Frankia alni ACN14a: one gene and its partner. The protein of the gene in region 1 interacts with the protein of each later gene in a pairwise test. Links are inferred from orthologs where the notes say so. Each region holds a gene or a part of one and is shown on either strand. Other genes may lie near its edges.

What was found. The genes of interacting proteins can lie anywhere in the genome.
Region 2: the proteins of secG (region 1) and secA interact in binary tests that used the Escherichia coli proteins (3 or more experiments, as listed by UniProt). The link is inferred for Frankia alni ACN14a from one-to-one orthologs.

Annotation. Positions count from the first base shown.
Region 1 is NC_008278.1:4,972,345-4,975,742, reverse strand. What follows is about bases 271-2,982. They hold secG (preprotein translocase subunit SecG), read left to right. Parts: upstream 271-1,367; coding sequence 1,368-1,598; downstream 1,599-2,982. Other genes in these bases: FRAAL_RS20040 (ABC transporter substrate-binding protein), read left to right, coding at 1,595-2,982; tpiA (triose-phosphate isomerase), read left to right, coding at 271-942. Outside these bases: FRAAL_RS20055 (phosphoglycerate kinase), read left to right, coding at 1-75; more of tpiA, read left to right, coding at 91-270; more of FRAAL_RS20040, read left to right, coding at 2,983-3,398. UniProt on the Escherichia coli protein: Subunit of the protein translocation channel SecYEG. Overexpression of some hybrid proteins has been thought to jam the protein secretion apparatus resulting in cell death; while this may be true it also results in FtsH-mediated degradation of SecY.
Region 2 is NC_008278.1:1,407,494-1,411,671, reverse strand. The notes cover bases 174-3,665. They hold secA (preprotein translocase subunit SecA), read right to left. Parts: upstream 3,338-3,665; coding sequence 374-3,337; downstream 174-373. Other genes in these bases: FRAAL_RS05715 (GNAT family N-acetyltransferase), read left to right, coding at 3,657-3,665; FRAAL_RS05725 (Rv3235 family protein), read left to right, coding at 174-279. Outside these bases: more of FRAAL_RS05725, read left to right, coding at 1-173; more of FRAAL_RS05715, read left to right, coding at 3,666-4,178. UniProt on the Escherichia coli protein: Required for protein export, interacts with the SecYEG preprotein conducting channel.

The sequences.
Region 1 (3,398 bases):
TCCACCGGCGGCGGGGCGAGCCTGGAGTACCTCGAGGGCAAGACACTGCCCGGCCTCGCGGCGCTCGATGTCTGAGACCGGGAGCGTGTGATGGCACCGCTGGGCCGGGGACGTTCCGAACGGGGCACCGAGAAGGGTAAGAACAGCGTGAGCAAGGACAAGGGCACCGGGCGGCGGACACTGGTGGCCGGCAACTGGAAGATGAACCTCAACCACCTTGAGGCCATCGCGCTGGTGCAGAAGATCGCCTTCGATCTCAAGCCCGCGGAGCTCGAGACCGTCGAGGTCGTCGTCATTCCTCCGTTCACCGACCTGCGCAGCGTCCAGACGCTGGTGGACGGCGACAAGCTCGCGCTCGGCTACGGCGCACAGGACCTCTCCCAGCACGGTTCCGGCGCCCACACCGGCGACATCAGCGGGTCGATGCTGGCCAAGCTCGGCTGCTCCTACGTCGTCGTCGGCCATTCCGAGCGCCGCGCCGACCACCACGAGGACGACGCCCTGGTCGCCGCGAAGGCAAAGGCGGCCTACGCCGCCGGGATCACGCCGATCCTGTGCGTCGGCGAGGTCGAGGAGATCCGCGCGGCCGGCACCCACGTCGAGCACGTGCTGGGCCAGCTCGCCGGGTCGCTCGCCGGGATCACCGCCGAGCAGGCCGCGACGATCGTCATCGCCTACGAGCCGGTGTGGGCGATCGGCACCGGCCGCACGGCGTCCGCCCAGGACGCCCAGGACATGTGCGCCGCCGTGCGCGGGAAGCTCGCCGAGCTCTACGGCGACGCGGCGGCCGCGGGCATCCGCGTCCTCTACGGCGGCTCGGTGAAGGCGGCGAACGCCGGCGAGCTGTTCACCATGCCCGACGTCGACGGCGGGCTTGTCGGCGGGGCCAGCCTCGTCGCCGAGGAGTTCGTCGGCATCGTGCGCAGCGGCCCGCCCGCCTGAGGCAGCCGCACCGAGCCCCGACGGGGCAGTCGCACCGAGAGCCCGGTGGGGGTGAACCCCGCCGGGCTCTCGTCGTCGGGGCGCGGTGCCAGATCTCGACGCGCGCAACGCTCGCCCCCCGGCCGGACCCGGCGGCGCATCGCCCGCACCCGGCGGGGTGCGTCACCACGGTCCGGGCGGGCGGGTGCGGTACCTTGGCGGAACCGTCGAGAATCGGCCGGCCGGGCCGTTCTGTGCGCGGCTGCCCGCCGTACACCCGGTCACGCGCCTGGCCCCTCACGGTGCCGGTTCCGGCGAGGTCTGGCCGGCGCGGGCGGATATTGTCGCATGACGACGTGTGCCGATACCGCCTGCCCCCCGACGGTCGCCGGATCCACCCACGTTGTTGGCAGGCGCAGGTTGCCGAGGAGCAGGAGCTGGTCTGAATGACGGTCGGTCTGTCGATCGCCTTGATCATCGCGAGTATTCTGATGATCCTGCTCGTCTTGTTGCACCGGGCCAAGGGCGGCGGTCTGTCCACCCTGTTCGGTGGGGGAGTGTCCTCGTCGCTCGGGGGTTCCTCCGTCGTGGAGAAGAACCTCGACCGGCTGACCGTCCTGGTCGGGACCGTGTGGTTCGTCTGCATCATCGGTCTCGGTCTGCTGCTGAAGAATTGAACGCCCCGCGTGCGCGCCGGCGCCCCCGCAGGGCGGCGGCATCCCGACTCGCGGCGCTCGCCGCCGTGCTCGCCGTCGCGGTCGCGGCCTGCAGCGGCGGTTCCGGCGGCTCCGGCCGCCTCGCCGCCCCCACCAGCCCCACCCCGACGGCCGCCGCCACGACCCCGCCGGCCGCCAAGCCCGGGGGCACCCTGCGCATCGTCGCCCAGCAGATGCCCAGCGGAGACCCGGGCTGGGCCGACCAGCCCGGCGAGCAGGCCGTGACCCGCCTCGTCACCCGCCAGCTCTACAGCTATCCCGCCGACGCCGACCCGGCGAAGTCGACGGTCCCGCGGCCCGACCTGGCCGCCGGGGCGCCGATCGTCACCGAGGAGGGGCTGGTCTACACCGTCCGGCTGCGGTCGGCGGCCCGCTGGGACACCCCGAACCAGCGGCGGATCACGGCCAACGACGTCGCCCGCGGCCTCAAGCGGCTGTGCGTGCCGCCGGACCCCTCCCCGCTGCGCGGCTACTTCGCCGCGACGGTCGTCGGCTTCCGCGAGTTCTGCACCGAGCTCGCGGCGACCCCGGTCGCGGACGCCGCCGCCTTCGTCGAGAGCAGCACCATCGAGGGGGTGGAGATCGTCGGCGACGACACCGTCGCGTTCCACCTGCTCGCCCCGGTGAATGACTTCGTCGACGTGCTGGCCCTGCCGGCGGCGTCGCCGGTGCCGCTGGAGGCGCTCGCCTACCCGCCCGACTCACCGGAGTACCTGCGCAACCTGGTCTCCGACGGGCCCTACCGGTTCACCATCGCCCCGGACGACGATGCCACGCCGGGCTACCGGCTGGCCCGCAACCCGTCGTGGAGCGCCTCCTCGGACGGCATCCGCCGGGCGCTGCCCGACCACATCACGATCACCGACGGGCTGACCCCCGAACAGATGCAGCAGCAGCTCGAACGCGGCGACGCGGACATGGCGCTCGACGGTGAACTCCCGGCCGGCCGGGCCGCGGAGCTGGCGAAGGCCAAGGATCCGCGCCTCGTCGTCGACCCGGTGGGGTCCACCCTGGCGCTCACGGTGGGCCTCGACGGGCCGTCCGCGGCCGCGCTGCGCGAACCGGTCATCCGCCAGGCGCTGCCGTACTGCGTGGACCGGGTGAGCCTGGCCGCGGCCCTCGGCGGCCCCGAGTTCGCCTCGACCACGGGCGGCCTGCTGCAGGAGCCGATGACCGGCTACCACGACGCCGACCCCTTCCCGAGCCCCGCCGGCCTCGGCGACCCGGCCCGCTGCCGGGAGGCGCTCAGCCAGACTCCCGGCGGCCCCGTCACGGCGCTGTCGCTGCTCACCACGGACAGCGCCACCGACGCGGCAGTCGCCGAGGCGCTGCGCACCGCGTTCGCCCGCGCCGGCGTCCGCCTCGACGTGCGGATCCGCACGGGTGCGCGGTTCGCCGCCGCGGCGAACCAGCCGACCGGCCAGTTCTGGGACCTGGCGCTGTCCACGATCACCCCGGCGTGGTTCGGTGACGCCGGGCGCACGGTCTTCCAGCCGCTGCTGGACGAGGACTGGCTCGGACCGCGGCCCGCCGACGGCGGCTACCGCGATCCGAACGCCTCCCGCCAGCTCGACGCCGCCCTGCGGGCCACCTCGGAGACCACCGCGGCGGCCTCGTGGGGCGCGCTGGAGCAGACGGTCGTCGGCAGCGCCGCGGTGATCCCGCTGGCGGTCGTGCACGCCCCCGAGTTCCACAGCGCGGGGGTCACGACGTTCGCGATCGTCCCGTCCGTCGGCACGGCCGATCCGTCCGCCGTGTCGC
Region 2 (4,178 bases), 3.6 Mb from region 1 along the record:
GTCCGGGCCATCGTCGAGGCGCTCGGCGGCGTGCGTCCCGTGGCCCACCTCGCCGGATGGACGACGCCCAGACTTCAGCACGATCTCGAGCGCATCGCCGCACAGCTCGGCGACCGCCGCCGCCGCGGCCAGGTGCGCAGTGTGCGGGTGAGCGAACCGCGACCCGGCGTGGCCGAGGTGTCGGCGGTGATCAGCCGCGGCGCGCGGGCGGCGGCGCTGGCACTGCGGATGGAGGCCGCCGGCGGCCGGTGGCGGGTCACGACTCTGCAGGTCGGCTGACCGCGCGGCGACCCGGCGCCGGCTTGTCGGCCGTCGGGCAGCGGGGTTGCCCGCCGTCCGACGGCCGAGACCGAAAGTGCTGGTAGCGCGTTTCCTACTCGGCCTCGGCGTTGCGCCGTGCGGGATCGCCGTGGCACCGCTTGTACTTGCGACCCGAGCCGCACGGGCAGGGCGCGTTGCGAGCGGGGCGGGCGCTCGCCCCCGCCGCCGACCCACCGGCGGGCCCACGGGCCGCTCGAGCCGCACCGCCAGCGACTGGCGACTCGGCACCCGAGTCCAGGATGGTGACTGGTCCGGCGCCGCCGTCGACCGACGGCGCGGTGTAACGGAGCCCGCCGGTCGGACGGCGCGGCTCCAGGCCCTTGACGAAGACCGGCGGCGCGGCAGGCGGCGCCGGCGCGGCCGGGACCTCTGGTGGAGTCCGGCGCGCGGCCGCCCGGTCGTCCTCGGCAGCATCCGGCAGGGCCAGGGGCGCGACCGCGGCGGGCAGGGCGGCGGCTCCCGCGGGGGGCGCCGGAGCGACGGCGACGTTCTCCGCGGGCGCCGCCTCGGTCTCCTGGCCGGCGATCTGGACCTCGACGTTGAACAGGAGGCGGACGGACTCCTCCTTGATGCCCTCCATCATCGTCTGGAACATGTCGAAACCCTCGCGCTGGTACTCCACCAGCGGGTCGCGTTGTCCCATCGCCCGCAGGCCGATGCCCTCCTGCAGGTAGTCCATCTCGTACAGGTGCTCGCGCCACTTGCGGTCCAGCACGGCGAGCACGACTCGCCGCTCCAGCTCACGCATGATCGGCTCGCCGTCTGCACCTTCGCCGAGGTCGAGCTCGCGGCGGTCGTAGGCCTCCTGCGCGTCGGCCTGCACATCCTCCAGCAGGTGATCGGTGGTCAGCCCGTCGCGGTCGTCGGTGTCCGGTGCCTCCACGCCGACCGGGTAGAGCTGGCCGAGCGCGGTCCACAGGGTGTCGAGGTCCCACTCCTCCGGGTAGCCGTCGGCGGTGGCACCGCGCACGTACCCCTCGACGGTGTCGTCGACGAAGTGCCGCACCTGCTCGTGCAGGTCGGCACCGTCGAGGACCTTGCGGCGCTCCTCGTAGATGACGGTGCGCTGCTTGTTCATGACCTCGTCGTACTTGAGGACGTTCTTGCGGATCTCGAAGTTCTGGCCCTCGACCTGGGTCTGAGCCGACCGGATCGCCCGCGTCACGATCTTCGACTCGATCGGGACGTCCTCGGGGATGTTGAGGCGATCCATGATCCCCTCGACGGCGGCCGCGTTGAACAGCCGCATGAGATCGTCGCCCAGGGAGAGGTAGAACCGCGACTCGCCGTGGTCGCCCTGCCGGCCGGCACGACCACGTAGCTGGTTGTCGATGCGCCGGGACTCGTGCCGCTCGGTGCCGAGCACGTAGAGACCGCCGGCCTCGACCACGTCCTCGTGTTCGGTCTTCACCGACTGGCGGGCCTTCTCCAGCGCCTCCTGCCAGGCCGCCTCGTAGTCCTCGGGGGTCTCGATCGGCGAGAGCCCGCGCTGACGCAGCTCGGCCTGGGCGATGAACTCCGGGTTCCCGCCGAGCATGATGTCGGTACCGCGGCCGGCCATGTTCGTCGCCACCGTGACGGCGCCCTTGCGGCCCGCCTCGGCGATGATGGTCGCCTCCCGCTCGTGGTGCTTGGCGTTGAGGACCTCGTGCGGCACGCCCCGCTTGGTGAGCTGCTTGGACAGGTACTCGGACTTCTCCACGCTCGTGGTGCCGACCAGGACCGGCTGGCCCTTCTCGTGCCGCTCGGCGATGTCCTCGACCACGGCGTCGAACTTCGCGATCTCGGTCTTGTAGACGACGTCCGGCTGGTCGTTACGGATCATCGGCTTGTTCGTCGGGATCGGCACCACGCCGAGGGCGTAGATCTGGTGGAACTCGGCCGCCTCGGTCATGGCGGTACCGGTCATTCCGGAAAGCTTGTCGTAGAGCCGGAAGTAGTTCTGCAGGGTGATCGTCGCGAGGGTCTGGTTCTCCTGCTTGATCTCGACCTTTTCCTTGGCCTCGATCGCCTGGTGCATTCCCTCGCTGTAGCGCCGCCCGTGCAGCACCCGACCGGTGAACTCGTCGACGATGAGGACCTCGCCGTCGGTGACGATGTAGTCCTTGTCCCGCTTGTAGAGCTCCTTGGCCTTCAGCGAGTTGTTCAGGTAGCCCACGAGCGGCGTGTTCACCGACTCGTACAGATTCTCGATGCCGAGCTGGTCCTCGACCTTCTCCACGCCGGACTCGGTGATGGCCACCGTCCGCTTGCCCTCTTCGACCTCGTAGTCGACGTCGCGCTCCAGCAGGGGGGCGATCCGGGCAAACTCCGTGTACCAGCGGGTCGGGTTGTCCGCCGGGCCACTGATGATCAACGGCGTGCGGGCCTCGTCGATGAGGATCGAGTCGACCTCGTCGACCACCGCGAAGTTGTGGCCGCGCTGGACCAGCTCGTCGGCGCTCCAGGCCATGTTGTCGCGCAGATAGTCGAACCCGAACTCGTTGTTCGTGCCGTAGGTGATGTCGCAGGCGTACTGGGCGCGACGGACCGGGGGCGGCATCTGCGGGTGGATCACCCCGACGGTGAGGCCGAGGAAACGGTGGACGCGACCCATGTTCTCGGCGTCACGCTGGGCGAGGTAGTCGTTGACCGTGACGATGTGCACGCCCTTGCCCGCCAGGGCGTTCAGGTAGGCGGGCAGGGTGGAGACCAGCGTCTTGCCCTCACCGGTCTTCATCTCGGCGATGTTGCCGAGATGAAGCGCCGCGCCGCCCATGATCTGCACGTCGAAGTGCCGCTGGCCGAGCGTGCGCCGGGCCGCCTCGCGGACGGCGGCGAATGCCTCGGGCAGCAGGTCGTCGAGGGACTCCTTGCCCTCCGCGACGCGCTGGCGGAACTCGTCGGTCATGCCGCGCAGCTCACCGTCGGACAGCCCGGTGAAGTCGTCCTCGATCAGGTTCACCTGCTCGGCGATCGCCTTGAGCTTGCGCAGAATCCGGCCCTCGCCGGCACGCAAGATCTTGTCTAGAACCACGGGCGAAACTCCTCCGGCAGGCATGTCGGCGAGGCACCGACCCCACGATGCTAGCCCCTGGACCGTCCCCCACAACATCCATCCGGACGCGGTTCCTCCAGCCGCGGTCGGCAACGGGCTGTACGAGGTGGGGACGGGTGCCGACGCCCGGGCACGGGGATTGCGTGGACACAAACGAGCAGGACAACGGGGCGATGGCCCGGCGCCCCGCGATGGCGTCATCCACTCCAACGTCCGGGGGCCCCGCGGGGTGCCCGGGCGGGTGGACGGGGGTACGCCGCGTGCCGGCGGTGAACCGGGAGCCGGTAAAAGGAGAGACATGCCGTCTCTCGAACCAGCGGAGATCACCGCCGGCCGCCTGCATCTGCGCCCGTGGCGCCCGTATGACATCGACGCCGTGTACGAGGCCTGCCAGGATCCCGAGATCGGGCGATGGACGCGGGTGCCCACGCCCTACGGACACCAGCACGCAGAGGACTTCGTGGCCAGGCAGGCCCCCGCCGCCTGGGCGAACGGGACCGGCGCGTCGTTCGCAGTCGTCGACGCCACGACCGAGCAGCTGCTCGCCTCTGTCGCCCTGGTGGACATCACCGAGCAGGGCGACGCCGAACTCGGCTACTGGTGCGCGGCGCCGGCCCGCGGGCAGGGCGTGACCTCACAGGCGGTGGCGACCGTGACCCGCTGGGGCTTCGGGGCCCTGGGACTGGACCGGATCGGCTGGCGGGCCCTGGTCGGCAACACCGCGTCCCTCCGGGTGGCCGAGAAATGCGGATTCACGCTGGAAGGGACCCTGCGACACGCCGTGGTGTCAGCCGACGGTCGGCGACTCGACTGCTGGGTC